Regions from separate parts of the Neisseria chenwenguii genome, predicted to be linked through region 4. Evidence: predicted binding sites of a transcription regulator. Region 4 holds the regulator's gene; each other region holds the start of a gene.
The links. Region 4 encodes FNR, which switches genes on or off when oxygen is low (the NO sensors DNR and NnrR bind a similar motif). Its sites were predicted from a motif close to TTGATNNNNATCAA; they were not measured.

Region 1 (4,216 bases), 1.2 Mb from region 4:
TTGCCGCCGACATCGAACTGATTGATTTGATGTTGAAAAGCGTGAACATCGCCGATTTCGGCGAAGTGTTGCTGTCGCTGGGACACATCGGCGTCTTCCGCGCTTTGGCTGATGCGGCCGGATTATCGGCAGAGCAGTCGGCACAACTTTTGGCGCTGATGCAGGACAAAGACGCGGAAGCGGTGAAAAACTGCGTGGAATCATGGTGTTTGGACGGAATGTGGGTCAAGGCGTTTGCGCTGCTGCCCGCACTTTACGGCGGTCGCGAAGTCTTGCAGGAAGCGCGTGCCAAGCTGCCGGATCTGTCGGCGGTAGGCAGGGCTTTGGACGAATTGGAAGCGGTATGTGCGGCGTTCCCCGCGCAAAACGTCCACATTGATTTGTCGGAACTGCGGGTGGACAACTACCACACCGGCCTGCTTTACGCGGCCTACGGTTCAGACAGCCACGATGCAGTGGCGCGCGGCGGGCGTTACGACGGCTTGGGCGCGTATTTCGGCCGCAGCCGTCCGGCGACGGGTTTCAGCTTCGATTTGCGCAGTTTTATCGGCCGCCTGCCGGAAATCGGCCGCCAGTCTGTGGTGATGGTGGCGCGTGAAGATGCGGAAGCGGCCAAAGACGCTGTGGCGGTTTTGCGCGAACAAGGGCAGTGTGTGGTAGTGGATTACGGCATCGGGCATAACGGCTCTGACAATATTTCAGGCCATCTGAAAAAAATCGACGGCGTTTGGCAGGTTGCCGAAGTTTAATTTTCTTGGATTTGATTTTAGGATTTGAGTAATGGCTAAAAACGTGGTGGTCATCGGCGCACAATGGGGCGACGAAGGCAAAGGTAAGATTGTGGATTGGCTGGCGGAAGAAACCGCCGGCGTAGTGCGTTTTCAGGGCGGACACAACGCGGGGCATACGCTGGTGGTCGGCGGTAAGAAAACCGTTCTGCGCCTGATTCCGAGCGGCATTCTGCATGAACAACTGGATTGTTTTATCGGCTCGGGCGTGGTGGTTTCGCCTGAAGCGTTGTTGGGTGAAATCGACGAATTGAACGCCGCCGGTGTGAAAAATGTCGAAGGCCGTCTGAAAATTGCGCCGACCTGCCCGCTGATTCTGCCTTACCATATCGCTTTAGATCAGGCGCGCGAGGCTTCGCGCGGCAAGGGTAAAATCGGTACGACAGGCCGCGGCATCGGCCCGGCTTATGAAGACAAAGTTGCCCGCCGCGCCATCCGTGCCGTCGATTTGCTGAATTTGGACAAACTGTCTGAAAAGCTGGAAAGCATTTTGGCTTACTATAACGTCCAGCTTCAGCATCTGCACGGCGCCGAGCCGGTGAAAGTAGAAGACGTGATGGCAGTCATCAATAAAGTTGCGCCACACATCACGCCGATGATTGCCGATGTTTCCCGAATTTTGAACGAAAAAAGCGGAAACGGCGAACGCCTGCTGTTTGAAGGCGCGCAGGGAACGCTGCTGGATATCGACTATGGCACTTATCCGTTTGTGACGTCGTCCAACTGTTTGGCAGGTGCTGCATCGGCGGGTGCCGGCGTAGGGCCGCAGATGTTGGATTATGTGTTGGGAATTGTTAAGGCTTATACCACGCGCGTGGGCTCGGGGCCGTTTCCGACCGAGCTGTTTGACGAAGTCGGCGCCGGTTTGGCCGAGCGCGGTCACGAGTTCGGCTCGGTAACAGGCCGTGCGCGCCGCTGCGGCTGGTTTGATGCGGCTGCGCTGAAACGCTCGATTCAGGTCAACGGCATTTCGGGAATGTGTATCACCAAATTAGATGTGATGGACGGTATGGAAACCGTCAATATCTGCGTTGGCTACGAGTTGCCCGACGGCAGCAAAACCGACATTCTGCCTTGCGGCTCGGATGCAGTTAAAACCTGCAAGCCTGTTTACGAAACCATGCCGGGCTGGAAGGAATCCACTGTCGGCGTGAAAGAATACGACAAACTGCCGGAAGCCGCCAAAGCCTATCTGAAACGGATCGAAGAATTTTGCGGCGCGCCTGTGGCCATGGTTTCTACGGGACCGGATCGCGAAGAAACGATTGTTTTGCAGCATCCGTTTGCTTGATATTTCGGGAATTTAAAAAAATCAGGCCGTCTGAAAAAAACGATTTTCAGACGGCCTAAGTTTTCTATTTTACTCTTCGTATAAGTTTTTTAAAGTATAGAAGTTGTGTAATTTTGGGTAGTTTACAATGGGGTTGATTTATATCAAAATGTGTGCGCGAAGGTAGTTTTATTTCATGATTTTGACTGTATATATGAAAGCGGAAGTGCTATTCTTAACACATTAAAAATTTGGTCTGTTTATTATTTTATTTAACAAAATTAGGAGTTTGAAATGTCTGCAGATGTTCAAGAACGTCCTTCTGCCTGGGAAGGCTTTGTCGGCGGTAATTGGGAAACCAACGTTGACGTCCGTGATTTTATCCAGAAAAACTACACACCATATGAGGGCGATGCCAGTTTCTTGGCGCCGGCTACCGAGGCAACTACTAAATTGTGGGCAGAAGTGATGGAAGGCATTAAAGTGGAAAACCGTACCCACGAGCCTTACAAAATTGATGCGCAAACTGTTTCCGGTATTACCAGCCACGCGCCGGGCTATATCGACAAAAATTTGGAAAAAATCGTCGGTCTGCAAACCGACGAGCCCCTGAAGCGTGCCATTATGCCGTTCGGCGGGTTGAAAATGGTTCAGGATTCCTGCCGCATTTACAATGTGGAATTAAACCCCGAAGTTTCCGAAATCTTTACCAAATACCGTAAAACCCACAACCAGGGCGTGTTTGACGTTTATACGCCTGATATCCGCCGCTGCCGTAAATCAGGCGTGATTACCGGTTTGCCGGATGCTTACGGTCGTGGCCGTATCATTGGCGACTACCGTCGTGTTGCGCTTTACGGTATCGACTTTTTGATGAAAGACAAGTTTGCCCAATTCAATTCGCTGCAAGCCGATTTGGAAAACGGCGTGAACTTGGAAGACGTCATCCGCCGCCGCGAAGAAATCAACGACCAATACAAAGCCTTGGGTCAAATGAAAGAAATGGCTGCCTCTTACGGCTTTGATATTTCCGGCCCGGCGAAAAACGCCCAAGAAGCGATTCAATGGACTTATTTCGCGTATCTGGCTGCAGTGAAATCGCAAAACGGCGCCGCAATGTCGTTTGGCCGCGTATCGTCGTTCTTGGATATTTATATCGAGCGCGACCTGAAAAACGGTGTGATTACCGAAATACAAGCGCAGGAATTTATCGACCACTTGGTCATGAAACTGCGTATGGTCCGTTTCCTGCGTACCCCCGAATACGATCAGCTCTTCTCCGGCGACCCGATTTGGGCGACCGAATCCATCGGCGGTATGGGCTTGGACGGTCGCACGCTCGTGACCAAATCCAACTTCCGCGTGCTGCATACGCTTTACAATATGGGTCCGTCTCCCGAGCCGAACATCACCATTTTGTGGTCTGAACAACTGCCGCAGGGCTTTAAAGAATTCTGTGCCAAAGTTTCGATTGACACCTCTTCCGTCCAATACGAAAACGACGACTTGATGCGCCCTGATTTCGAGAGCGACGACTACGCCATCGCCTGCTGCGTCAGCCCGATGGTTGTCGGCAAACAAATGCAGTTCTTTGGTGCGCGCGCCAACTTGGCCAAAACCCTGCTGTACGCAATCAACGGCGGTGTGGACGAAAAATCCAAAGATCAGGTCGGTCCGAAACATGAACCGATCATGGATGAAGTGCTGGATTACGACAAAGTATTCGAGCGTATGGATAAATTTATGGATTGGTTGGCAACACAATATGTTACCGCGCTGAACATTATCCACTACATGCACGACAAATACTCTTACGAAGCCGCATTGATGGCGCTGCACGACCGTGATGTCAAACGCACAATGGCCTGCGGTATTGCCGGTTTGTCGGTAGCAGCCGACTCGCTGTCTGCCATCAAATACGCCAAAGTCAAACCGGTTCGTGACGAAAACGGTATTGCTGTTGACTTTGAAATCGAAGGCGAATATCCGCAATTCGGTAACAACGACGACCGTGTGGATGACATTGCCTGCGACTTGGTAGAACGCTTCATGCGCAAAGTAGCCACCCACAAAACCTACCGCAACGCAATTCCGACCCAATCCGTGCTGACTATTACTTCCAACGTGGTCTACGGTAAGAAAACCGGTAATACCCCTG
Region 2 (4,216 bases), 1.0 Mb from region 4:
GCTTCGGGCAGCGAAGAAGCGGGCGAACACCGCGAAGTGCAGGCGGCGGAAGTGGCCGAAATGCTCAAAGGCGCAAGTTCCGTCATCATCACGCCGGGCTACGGCATGGCGGTGGCGCAGGCGCAGTATCCTGTGGCCGAAATCACCGACCTGCTGCGTAAAAACGGCACCGAAGTGCGCTTCGGCATCCACCCCGTCGCAGGCCGTCTGCCGGGTCATATGAACGTCTTGCTTGCCGAGGCGAAAGTGCCTTACGATATCGTTTTGGAAATGGATGAAATCAACGACGATTTCCCCGAAACCGACGTGGTATTGGTTATCGGCGCCAACGATACCGTCAACCCTGCCGCGCAAACCGATCCGAACTCGCCCATCGCCGGTATGCCGGTATTGGAAGTTTGGAAAGCCAAAGAAGTCGTCGTATTTAAACGCTCGATGAACACCGGCTATGCAGGCGTACAAAACCCGCTGTTCTTCAATGAAAACACCGTTATGTGTTTCGGCGACGCGAAAGCGAAAGTCGATGAAATTCTGGCCGAACTGAAAAAATAAGGCCGTCTGAAAAGGCCGGCGCAACACGCGCCGGCCTCATATGGTGAAATAAAATAAGAAAGATACAAGGCAGCAAGGCGCAGATAGTACGGGTAGTACGGGACAGATGAACTTGGCGCTTCAGCGCCTTAGTGAATCGTCCTTTTTGAGCTCAGCCGCTGCCAACGAAGCAGATTTTTTATTTTATTTCACCATAATAACCGGAAAAAGACCATGAAACCCTATCTGTCCGTTCTACCGCTGATGCTGGTACTTGCGGCGTGCAGCAGCACCAAGCCCGTCCAAAAATTCGACGAACCCTTCTATTTCTCGGATACCGCCGGTAAAACCAACACTGCCAACTTCACCCAAGCCCCGAGCAACGGCCAAGTTGCCGGCAAATTCACGGTAAACGGAAAAACCGCGCTCGACATCGTCAAAATCAGCGACGACGTCAGCATCGCCGTCAGTGACAACAAAAACCGCAGCAGAGCCGACAAGCTTAAATTGCTCGCCGCCGCCAAATACTTCACCGTTTACAGTTTCAACAAACAAACGGGCGCGCTCGAAGTCGACAAAATCAGCGGCTCGAAAAACATCTGCACCGCCTACCGCAAAAACGGCGTGAAAGTCGAAATCGCCGAAAACATGTATCTGGGCAAAGGCAGTTCCACCGTATTGCGCAGCAAAGGCATCCTCGCCGCCACCGCCGCCAAAAACAAAATCATCGAATCCGAACTCGATTTCTCTTACGCCCAAGACGTTTCCAAACGCAAAAAAATGAAAGCCGAAAAGCAGAAAGACGACAAAGTCACCGCGCATTACGAGCGCTTAAACAGCTTCATTGCAAAAGACATCTGCGGAAAATAGCGCAGAAAACAGGGTTGGCGCCCGAATGTTGAAAAAGCCGTCTGAAAACGCCGCAGCAGCAGCGGCATGGGTTTCCAGACGGCCTTTTTGTGTTGATGCAGGGATTGCAATCCAACCCTTGATAATTACACCATGCAACAACACAAAGTGGTTGAGTTACATCAAAAGTGCCTGGCGGGAAGCTGCTTAAAATCACGCAACTTCACAAAAAGGCCTTTATTATGAGCGACTTCTATCCGCACGAAATCCTTAATGCAACCGTTGGTAAAGGTATTGCCAAAGGCAACGGCAGTACCGCCGAACTTTCCGTACTCGGTTTTTTGGGCGGTGCATTTATTTCCTTAGGTTATTTGGCCTATATCCGCGTGGTCGGCGGCATGCCCGAAGAATGGGGCAGTCTCGCCACTCTGCTTGGCGCGGCAGTCTTCCCCATCGGTCTGATCTGTATCTTATTGGGAGGCGGCGAACTGATTACCAGCAACATGATGGTTTTACCCGTTGCCGTCATGATGAAAAAAATTACCGCCGCACAATGGCTGCGCAACTGGCTGATCGTGACCTTGGCCAACGTTATCGGCGCCTTTTTTGTCGCCTGGTTTTTCGGCCACTACCTCGGCCTGACCGAAGGCAGATACCTGCATGAAACCATACACGTCGCCGAAGGCAAAGTCGCCGCCGACTTCGGCCATGCCGTCGTTTCCGGCATAGGCTGTAACTGGATGGTCGCCATGGGTGCATGGCTTTGTTACGGCGCACACACCTATTCCGGCAAAATTCTGGCCATTTGGTTTCCCATCATGATTTTCGTCTTAATCGGCTTCCAGCACGTCGTTGCCAATATGTTCGTTATTCCCGCTGCCATTTGGGCAGGCGCGGACATCACTTGGACGCAGTTTGCCCACAACATGATCTCCGTTTATATCGGTAACGCCATTGGCGGCGCAGTATTCGTCGGCGTGATGTACACGCTCGCCTATCGCAAACAGGCGGAGGCGGAAAACGGACACCATTAAAACCGAAACAGCCAATACGCATAAAAGGCCGTCTGAAAAGTATGCTGGCTTTTCAGACGGCCTTTGTGCAAGGGATATCAATATAACGCCGTCTCCGCCCTGTGGAAACAGATTCGGCGGGGAAAAACAGCTTTTTTTGACAGACATCATGGTTTGGTTGCTTCGGCATGTTTCGTTAACGGGAATTGTATTAATGTCGCAGTCGGTAAATTTACGGATTTTATTGTTTAGATTTGACGAGGTGTGTTATGTCTGAAGTGCAATCTGAGTTTCAAGACTGTTACTATCTGAAAAACCGCAATTTTTGGATTTTCGGAGCGTATTTCTTCCTGTACTTTTTCATCATGGCGGCGTGTTATCCGTTTTTGCCGATCTGGCTGCACGATATTAACGGCCTGAGCAAGGCGGATACGGGGATTGTTTTCTCGTTTATGTCGTTTTTCGCGCTGTGTGCGCAGCCGGTATTCGGTTACATTACCGACAAGATGGGGCTGAAAAAACACCTGCTGTGGATTTTGGCGGTGGGGCTGATTCTGTTTGCACCGTTTTTTATTTATGTGTTCAGCCCGCTGCTGAAAAGCAATGTCGTGGCCGGTGCGGTTGCGGGCGGTCTGTATATGGGCTTTGTGTTTTCGGGCGGTGCGCCGGCATCTGAGGCGTTTGTGGAGAAAGTCAGCCGTCACAGCAATTTCGAGTTCGGTCGCGCACGGATGTTCGGGATGCTGGGCTGGGCGTTGTGCACATCGATTGTCGGTATTTTGTTCGGCGTTGATCCGAATCTGGTGTTTTGGATGGGTTCGGCGGCTGCGGTGGTATTGTTTGTATTGCTGTTTTTCGCCAAAACCGATGATTTGGATCGGAAAAGCGCGGGTGAAAGCCATCATAGCAAGGTTTCCCTCGGGCAGGCGCTGGCGCTGCTCAAACAGCCGCGTTTTTGGGCGCTGCTGGCTTATGTAATCGGCGTGTCGTGTACCTACGATATTTTCGACCAGCAGTTTGCCAATTTCTTCACGTCGTTTTTCGCGTCGAAAGAGCAGGGCACGGAAGCCTTCGGTTATGTTACGACTTTCGGCGAGCTGCTGAATGCGGCGATTATGTTTTTCGCCCCGCTTCTGGTCAACAAAATCGGTGCGAAAAATGCGCTGTTGCTGGCCGGAGGCATCATGACGGTGCGGATTTTGGGTTCGTCTTTCGCGGGCAGCGCGGTGCAGGTGATTATCCTGAAAACGCTGCATATGTTTGAAGTGCCGTTTCTGCTGGTGGGGATGTTTAAATACATCACGACTGTGTTCGACGAAAAATATTCGGCAACGATTTATCTGGTGGCCTACGGCTTCGGCAAGCAGATTACCATGATGTTTATGTCCACCTATGTGGGCGCGATGTACGACAGCATGGGCTTTCATTCCAGCTACCTGCTTTTGGGCAGCATCGCGGCGGGCTTTACCCTGCTGTCGGCGGTCGTGCTGACCGGCCCGAAAAAAGCCCTGGTTCGGAACTGACGTTTTTTCAGACGGCATCTGCGGCGCGCGGATGCCGTTTTCTCAAAATTACCTTTACAAAGGAGTGGCAAAATGACTGCAAAAATCATCCGTTTGCAGAGTAAGGATACCGACCTGATCGTGCGCACCGAGCCTGCGGAAATCCTCTATTGGGGCGCGCACTTGGCGAATTTTGACGAATCCGACGTGTTTACGCTCGAGCGCGGCGTGTCCAACGGCAGTTTGGACGTCGATATTCCGATTACGCTGGCGGCGGAAAACGGCCGCGGCTTTTTCGGCGTCTCTGGCATCGAAGGCCAC
Region 3 (4,216 bases), 660 kb from region 4:
GCGGCCCGTCGTACCAAGCCATCCTCGCCCAGCCCGCAGGCAGCGTGGCCGGCCAAATCCGCATTACCGAGCAGGGCGAAGTCATCACCGCCAAATACGCCGACCCGAGCAACGCGCGGCGCAATCTGGAAACCCTCGTCGCCGCCACACTCGAAGCCAGCCTGCTGCCCGAGCGCAAAGATCCCGATGAAAAACTGATGCAGGCGCTGTCCGACGTTTCCTTCAAATACTACCGCGCCCTGATTACCCACGAAGACTTCATCGACTACTTCCTGCAAACCAGTCCGATCCAGGAAATCGCCACGCTCAACCTCGGCAGCCGGCCCGCCAGCCGCAAAACGCTGGCGCGGATTCAGGATTTGCGCGCTATTCCGTGGGTGTTTTCATGGATGCAGAACCGCCTGATGTTGCCTGCTTGGTACGGCTTCGGCAGCGCCGTCGTCGAACTTTGCGCGAAAAAAACCGCCACCATGCAGGCTTTTCAGCAGCACGCCAAAGAAAACCCCTTCTTCCAAACCATGCTTTCCAACATGGAACAAGTGATGGCCAAAACCGACATCATCCTGGCCGAAGACTACGCCGGCTTGAGCGAATCGCCCGAAAAAGCCGCCGCCATCTTCGCCATGATTAAGGAAGAATACCTGAAAAGCCGCAAAGCCCTGCTCGAAATCCTGCAAACCACCGAGCTTCTGAGCGACAACCGCAGCCTCGCCCGTTCGCTCGCCCTGCGGATTCCCTACCTCAACGCGCTCAACGGCCTGCAAGTCGCCATGCTCAAACGCCTGCGCAAAGAGCCGCACAACCCGCACGCGCTTCTGATGGTTCACCTGACCATCAACGGTGTGGCGCAAGGGTTGCGCAATACGGGTTGATAGGTGTTGGATAGGGGCAGAGGCCGTCTGAAAAATATTTTCAGACGGCCTTTTTTATTTTTACAAAGGTATCGGCCTGAATCTCAACAGCATCTAATTGAATCCCAAAATAGCTAAATTGCTAAAGACAGAATTAGGGATTCCTGCTAATGGTATTATTATAAAATCCTCTGCTTAATGCATTTCAAAAAAATTAAAATATATACACTGGAATTTAACTCGAAAGTAGTATAGATTTCTAATCCAATGATTAATTCATATAGCTATTTTTTAGTTTTCATGCTAAAAAACGGTAGTGTCCTGAAAAGTATGCTGGGGAAAATCGTCAAGTGGATAACGCAATCTATGGTACAAATTCAGGCTTGAAAATTAACGGGAAACCTGTACTAAATCATTAATTTTTTACTTATAAATTAAGCAGCATGCTTTTCAGGATGCTACCAAAAAACTAATGTGGCATGGATATTTAGAAAAGCATATACCGATACTGTTATCCAAAGTTTATATTTCTTAACGAAAAACACTTATACAAAAAGCTCTTTCAATTTAAAGGTGTCCAAGGAATAAGAATTTCACACAAGTAGTGAGATTCTTATTTTATGATTATTAACAGGGAGGTTTATATTATGAAAACGTTAAGATTAGATGATTTGGAAAAAGTATCCGGTGGATGGGTAGCCAACGCTGCAGGGGCTATCTTGGGTGGCTATGCCGGTGGATACGGTTATTTGGCCGGCGGAGGCAGAAATCCGGACGACTTTCTTTATTCTGTGGCAGGCGGTGCTGCTGGAAGAGCACTTAGCACTGTAAGAGGCATTGCATCTGGGGCATCTGCAATTGCCAGCGGCGTAGTTGCGGGGGGTGTTAATACTTATCTTTTAAATAGAAATTAACGGATGATGGAAATGTTCAACGCCGTATTGGAAGTTCGGTTGAGTGTGTTGCAGATTATGCTGATTTCGTCAGTATTGCTGGCGACTTATGTTTTTTACCGATTGGTTATGTGCCGTATTGCTAAAAAACCCGTATGGTCGTTTATCGCCCAACTGGGAGCAACAGTAGTCATCAGCTTTTTGTTATTTCAAATTAGGAACATACACAAGTAGTTCCATTAGGCGATAAAAATATCAGGCCGTCTGAAAATTTTCAGACGGCCTTTTTTCGCGGGTTCGGAATCTGTTTTTAAAAGGCTATTGTGTTAATAAAAATTTTCAATATTTTAGGTCAGATTTTGATATGGGTCAGAATATTTTGTGGTTTCGGGGCATAGAATCGCCAAACTTCTACCAAATATTGATTTTTATAACAAGGAACACCAATGGCCATTCCCGAGCTGGTGTGTCCGGCCGGTAACCTCGCTATGCTGAAAACGGCGGTGGATAACGGTGCGGACACGGTTTATATGGGGCTGAAAGATGCGACCAATGCGCGCAATTTCCCCGGGTTGAATTTCGATTTGAAAACGGCTGCCGAGGGCGTGGCTTATGCCCATGCGCGCGGGCGGCAGGTGTTGATGGCGATTAATACGTTTGCGCAGGCCGGTCAGGTAGCGCAGTGGCGCAAAGCCGTCGATACGGCGGCGGATTTGGGGGCGGATGCAGTGATTTTGGCCGATCCCGCGCTGATGGCGTATGCCTGCGAAAAGCATCCGAAACTGCGGCTGCATATGTCGGTACAGGGTTCGGCGACCAATTACGAGGCGATTAACCTGATGAAAGAGCTGTTCGGCGTGCGCCGCGCCGTGCTGCCGCGCGTGCTGACCATCGATCAGGTAAAACACGTTGCGGACAATACCGATGTGGAAATCGAGGTGTTCGGTTTCGGCAGCTTGTGCGTGATGGTGGAGGGGCGCTGCATTCTGTCGAGTTATGCGACGGGCGAATCGCCGAACATGCAAGGTGTGTGTTCACCGGCGAAAGCGGTGCGCTGGGAGCAGCTGCCCGACCGTATGAACGTGCGTCTGAACAATATCCTCATCGACCACTTCAATCCTGACGAGCCGGCGGGCTATCCGACTTTGTGCAAAGGCCGTTTCGAAGTCGAAGACGAAACCTACTACGCGTTGGAAGAGCCGACCAGTCTGAACGTATTGGAAGTGCTGCCCGAACTGCTGAAAATCAGCGTGTCCGCGATTAAGGTGGAGGGACGCCAGCGCAGCCAGATGTACACCGCGCAGGTAACCCGCGCATTGCGGCAGGCGCTGGATGCGGCGGCGGCCGATCCGCAGCATTACCGGGTCAGCCCTGCGTGGAGCGGGGCGTTGGGCAAGGTGTCGGAAGGACACCAATCGACGTTGGGCGCATACAGCCGTCCGTGGAAATAACACCAGGCCGTCTGAAAATGCCGCATTATTTTTCAGAAATGCGTAGGGTGGGTGGTAAACCCGCCGTGTTTCTGCCAAAAGGTTTTTCAGACGGCATCAGGAGATAATCCGATGAAACTGACTTTGGGGCCGGTATTGTTTTTCTGGCAGAAAGAAATGCTGCTGGAGTTTTACGTTCAGATGCTCGATACGCCGCTGGACGTGATTTATTTGGGCGAAACGGTTTGTTCGCGCCGCCAGAAAATGCGCTTTGCCGACTGGTTCGGACTGGCGGAAGATTTGGCGGACAGCGGCAAAGAGATTGTTTTGTCGTCGCAGGTGTTGCTGGAGAGTGAATCTGATCTGAAACGTCTGCGCAAAACCGCCGAACAGGGCAAATTCAGAATCGAGGCCAACGACATGGGCGCAGTCAAACTCGCGCGCCAACACGGCATTCCGTTTGTCGCCGGTGCCACGCTCAATATCTACAACGAAGATACGCTGGCGCTGTTTAAAGATTTGGGCGCATACCGCTGGGTCGTTCCCGCCGAACTGGGGCACGATAAAACCGCCGTCATCTCCGCCCGTTCAGACAGCCTCGAAACCGAAGTGTTCGCTTGGGGCAAAATCCCGCTGGCCTACTCGTCGCGCTGCTTTACCGCCCGCCACTACAATCTGAACAAAGACAGCTGCGAGTTCCGCTGCCTCGACCACGAACACGGTATGGCCATGAATACCCGCGAAGGCCGGCCGTTTCTGACCATTAACGGCATTCAGACCATGTCTTACGACAGCCAGTGTCTGCTGCCGCACCATGCCGAAATGCAGCAGAGCGGTATTGACCTGATGCGCCTGTCGCCGCAGCTGACCGATATGCCGCGCATCATCGGGCTGCACCGCCAAGTGCTGGACGGACAAACCGCCGCCGAAGATGCGTTGGCCGAACTCGAAACCCTTGCCACCGGCACACTTGTGGACGGCTACTGGTACGGCCGCGCCGGCATCGAATCCGTAAAGGAGCACCGTCATGACGCTGCCTGAA
Region 4 (4,216 bases):
TTTTTTGCCCATTTGAGCAACTTCTGCTTCACAAGTGGCAGTCATCTGCGCTTGAGACTCACCCAAGCCGGCAGCGGAAATTTTGCTTGAAGCAACACCTTGACCTACCAAGTAGTTAGCCACTACGTTGGCACGACGCTCAGACAACGCTTGGTTGTATTGCTCGGAACCCATAAAGTCGGTATGACCTTCAACGCGTACGGTTTGTACGTTTTCATTGCTCAGGCGTTGAGCCAGAGTGTTCAGGTTTTCTTGAGCCTCAGGACGCAGGATGTCTTTGTCGAAACCGAACAGAGCTTTGGCAGACAGAGAAACAGTTTCGTCAACGTATTCGGGATCCTGACGGACTTCTTGTGCATCACCGCACTCGATGCGGCCTTGAGTGGCTTTATCGAAGTAAGTATTTTTCCAACACTCGCCGTAGCTGTTGCGTACGACTTCTTGAGACTGGCTGCTTACGGTGTAGCCGTGTTTGGTATGCGCTTCACTTGCCATTGCGGTGCCCGAAGCAACCATAGCAACGAACAATGCGCTTAATTTCAGCTGTTTGGTCATTTTATTCCCTCATCAAGATTGTTATGCAACGGATACGGAAGCAACCGCTACAAGTTCACCAATATACAAACCGCAGCATAAAAAACGGCGGTCAATCGGATATTTCAGGTTGCACTATAAAGAAGCAAAGTGCAGGCTGTCAATACTCAAACTGCCGATTTATAGCGAAACTGCTTGCCTCCTGCGGGCAATCATGCCGAAAAACCAACGGTGTGTCATTCATTTAGGCGGAAAATTCTATTCTAAGCACTTAAAAGTTGCGGGAAAACAACATAAATTTTCCATTGCATTCCATTTTTATATATTGCATTCGGATACTTTAATAAAAAACAAACAGCTACTTATCCTGTTAAACTGCATCGGGCAGGCTCGGGCAAAATATGCTAAATTACGCGCTGTTTGTCGTACAAAACCCACAACCAAGCCGATATGAAACTGCAACAACTCCGCTACGCCCTTGAAGTTTACCGACACAATCTGAATGTTTCCGAAGCAGCCGATGCGCTGTTTACCTCGCAACCGGGCATTTCCAAGCAAATCCGGCTGTTGGAAGAAGAGCTGGGCATTCAGATTTTCATCCGCAGCGGCAAGCGCGTGGTTTCGGTCTCGCAGCCGGGCATGGCAGTCTTGGAAATTTCCGAGCGGATTCTGCGGGATGTCCAAAATATCAAGAACATAGGCAGCGAATTTACCGATTACGACAGCGGTTCGCTGACCATTGCGACCACGCACACCCAAGCCCGTTATGTTCTGCCGCATATTGTAGCGGATTTTGTCAAGCGTTATCCGAAAGTCAGACTGACAGTCAAACAGGGTAGCTCTGCGGATATTGCGCAAATGGTCGGAAACGGCGAGGCGGATATTGCCATTGTGACGGAAAAACTTGACGAGCAGCCGGAATTGCGCAAACTAGATTGTCACCAATGGAATTATGCAGTTTTTGTACCCGACAGCCATCTGCTGCTGGAATGCCGCAATCCTTTGAGTATTGAGGATTTGGCGTCGTTTCCGCTGCTGACTTACGAATCCGCGTTTCAGGCCGGCAGCAGCGTTGCTCGGGCGTTTGAGAAAGCCGGGCTGGATCACCCCGAAATTGTGTTGGCCGCAGCCGATACCGATGTGTTGAAAACTTATGTCCGATTGGGACTGGGCGCGGGTTTGATGGCAAAAACGGCCTATAACGCCGAAACCGACAAAGACTTGCAGGCCGTCGATGTTGCCCATCTGTTTGAACCGTCACCGGTTTGGATTGCGGTACGCGCCGATACTTATCTGCGCGGCTACACTTATGATTTTATTGAGATGTTCTCGCCCAAGCTGACGCGGGAAGCGGTTGACCGCATTCTTTATATGCCGATTGTCGAAGATTTCTCGATTTAGTTTTTAGGGATATAAATAATGGCCGTCTGAAAATTCGATTGCTGAGCGCAGTTGAAGTTTTCAGACGGCCTTTTTCATTTATCAATATTTAGGTTGGGCTTACATCGCGTGTGCACAACCCGATACCATTTTTTTCAAAGCCTGCGTATCCAAGAGTTTGATGTGTTTGTGCTCCACCTGAATCAATCCGTCGTGATGAAATTTCGACAATGTACGGCTGACCGTTTCCAGTTTCAACCCCAAATAACTGCCGATTTCCTCGCGGGACATCCGCAAGATGAAATCGTTGGCGGCAAAACCGCGCGCATACAGGCGGTTGGACAGATTCAGCAGGAAGGCTGCCAAACGTTCTTCAGCGCGCATATTGCCGAGCAGCAGCATCACGCCCTGATCGCGCACGATTTCGCGGCTCATCAGGCGGAAAAAGTGGGTTTGCAGGCTGGGGATGTTCTGTCCCAATTCTTCCATGTGCGCAAACGGCAGTTCGCACACTTCGCTGTCTTCCAGCGCGACCGCGTCGCAGCTGTGAACATGGGCGCAGATACCGTCCATACCGATGAGCTCACCCGACATAAAAAAGCCGGTTACCTGATCCCGTCCGTCTTGGCTGGCGACGGTGGTTTTGAAGAAACCGGCGCGGATGGCAAAAAGCGAAGTAAACGGCTCGCCCGCGCGAAACAGGTATTCGCCCTTTTTCAGACGGCGGCTCTGGCGGATAACGGCATCTAATTGGGTAAATTCGTCCGGCACAAGCCCCACGGGCAAACAAAGCTCACGCAAAGAACAGGTGGAGCATAAAGTTTTCATCGGATGTGAATCATTGTGCGCAGCCATAAAACACCTTTATTGTAAAAACTTCTTGTGATCGGACTGATAAATTATTGACTCAGGTCAAAATAAGATTATCATAGCGTGGCATTCTAACAAACTATCCAAAATTTTACTAATTCATTAACTTATACATAAACTCCTGTCGAATATGAAAATTATCCCAATTAAAAACAACGAATTGCCAGAATTCGACCGCGAATTAATTGCCAAACTGCCCGCCAGCGGCCCGCGCTACACCTCCTACCCGACCGCCGACCGCTTTCACGAAGGTTTCAAAGAAGCCGAATACATCCGCGCCTTAGAGCAGCGCACAGGGGCTTTAAACAAGCCCCTTTCGCTTTATATCCATATCCCCTTCTGCAACACCATCTGCTACTACTGCGGCTGCAACAAAATCATCACCAAAGACAAATCCCGCGCTGACGCCTATCTCGAATATCTCGAACGCGAAATGGCGCTGCTCGCCCCGTACCTTAAAGGCCGCCATCCGCTTGCCCAACTCCACTTCGGCGGCGGCACGCCCACCTTCCTCAGCGACGGACAGCTCGAACGCGTGTTTGAAATGATCCGCCAACATTTCCAACCCCTTCCCGACGGCGAATACTCCATCGAAATCGACCCGCGCAAAGTCAGCCGCGAAACCGTGTTACACCTTGCCCGACTCGGCTTCAACCGCATGAGCGTCGGTATTCAGGATTTCGACCCCAAAGTACAGGAAGCCGTCAACCGCATCCAGTCTTACGAAGAAACCAAAGAAGTCATCGACGCCGCCCGCGACGCCGGTTTCAAATCCGTCAGCGTCGATTTGATTTACGGCCTGCCGCACCAAACCATCGACAGCATCCATACCACCATCGACACCGTATTAGGCCTCACCCCCGACCGCCTCGCCCTCTACCACTACGCCCATCTGCCGCATATTTTCAAACCCCAGCGCCGCATCGACACCGATGCCGTGCCTGACAGCGAAGAAAAACTCGACATGCTGCAATACTGCGTCCAAACCCTGACCCAACGCGGCTACGTCTTCATCGGCATGGACCACTTCGCCAAACCCGACGACGAACTCTCCGTCGCCCTGCGCGAAGGCCGGCTGCAACGCAATTTCCAAGGCTATTCCACCTACGCCGACTGTGACTTGGTCGCTATCGGCGTTTCCAGCATCGGCAAAATCGGCAGCACCTACGTTCAAAACGAACGCGACATCGACGCCTACTACGCCGCCATCGACGCCGGCCATCTCCCCGCCATGCGCGGCTACCAACTCAACCAGGACGACATCCTGCGCCGCGGCATCATCCAAGACCTCATGTGCCGCTTCGCCCTCAACTTTGCCACTTACGAACAGACCTTCCACCTCTCGTTCCCCGAATATTTCAAAGCCGAACTGGCCGACTTGCAGGGCTTACAGGAATTAGGACTGGTTCGCCTAGCCCCTAACAGCCTGACC

Region 1: pflB (formate C-acetyltransferase) is a predicted target of FNR. The motif match lies at 2,213-2,226, and genes of this name have one in related genera.
Region 2: BG910_RS02780 (formate/nitrite transporter family protein) is a predicted target of FNR. The motif match lies at 1,553-1,566, and genes of this name have one in related genera.
Region 3: ubiU (ubiquinone anaerobic biosynthesis protein UbiU) is a predicted target of FNR. The motif match lies at 2,104-2,117, and genes of this name have one in related genera.

The regions. Positions count from the first base shown of each region.
Region 1 is NZ_CP022278.1:407,667-411,882, reverse strand. Features, by position in the region: gene BG910_RS02070 (ATP phosphoribosyltransferase regulatory subunit) at 1-749, shown strand, start outside; gene BG910_RS02065 (adenylosuccinate synthase) at 781-2,079, shown strand; gene pflB (formate C-acetyltransferase) at 2,353-4,216, shown strand, end outside.
Region 2 is NZ_CP022278.1:566,736-570,951, reverse strand. Features, by position in the region: gene pntB (Re/Si-specific NAD(P)(+) transhydrogenase subunit beta) at 1-552, shown strand, start outside; gene BG910_RS02785 (hypothetical protein) at 766-1,401, shown strand; gene BG910_RS02780 (formate/nitrite transporter family protein) at 1,623-2,414, shown strand; gene BG910_RS02775 (MFS transporter) at 2,663-3,916, shown strand; gene BG910_RS02770 (alpha-galactosidase) at 3,989-4,216, shown strand, end outside.
Region 3 is NZ_CP022278.1:933,153-937,368, reverse strand. Features, by position in the region: gene ppc (phosphoenolpyruvate carboxylase) at 1-872, shown strand, start outside; gene BG910_RS04590 (hypothetical protein) at 1,499-1,765, shown strand; gene ubiU (ubiquinone anaerobic biosynthesis protein UbiU) at 2,191-3,195, shown strand; gene BG910_RS04575 (U32 family peptidase) at 3,307-4,215, shown strand; gene ubiT (ubiquinone anaerobic biosynthesis accessory factor UbiT) at 4,202-4,216, shown strand, end outside.
Region 4 is NZ_CP022278.1:1,588,419-1,592,634, forward strand. Features, by position in the region: gene BG910_RS07835 (OmpA family protein) at 1-555, opposite strand, end outside; gene BG910_RS07840 (CysB family HTH-type transcriptional regulator) at 985-1,935, shown strand; gene fnr (fumarate/nitrate reduction transcriptional regulator Fnr) at 2,035-2,769, opposite strand; gene hemN (oxygen-independent coproporphyrinogen III oxidase) at 2,915-4,216, shown strand, end outside.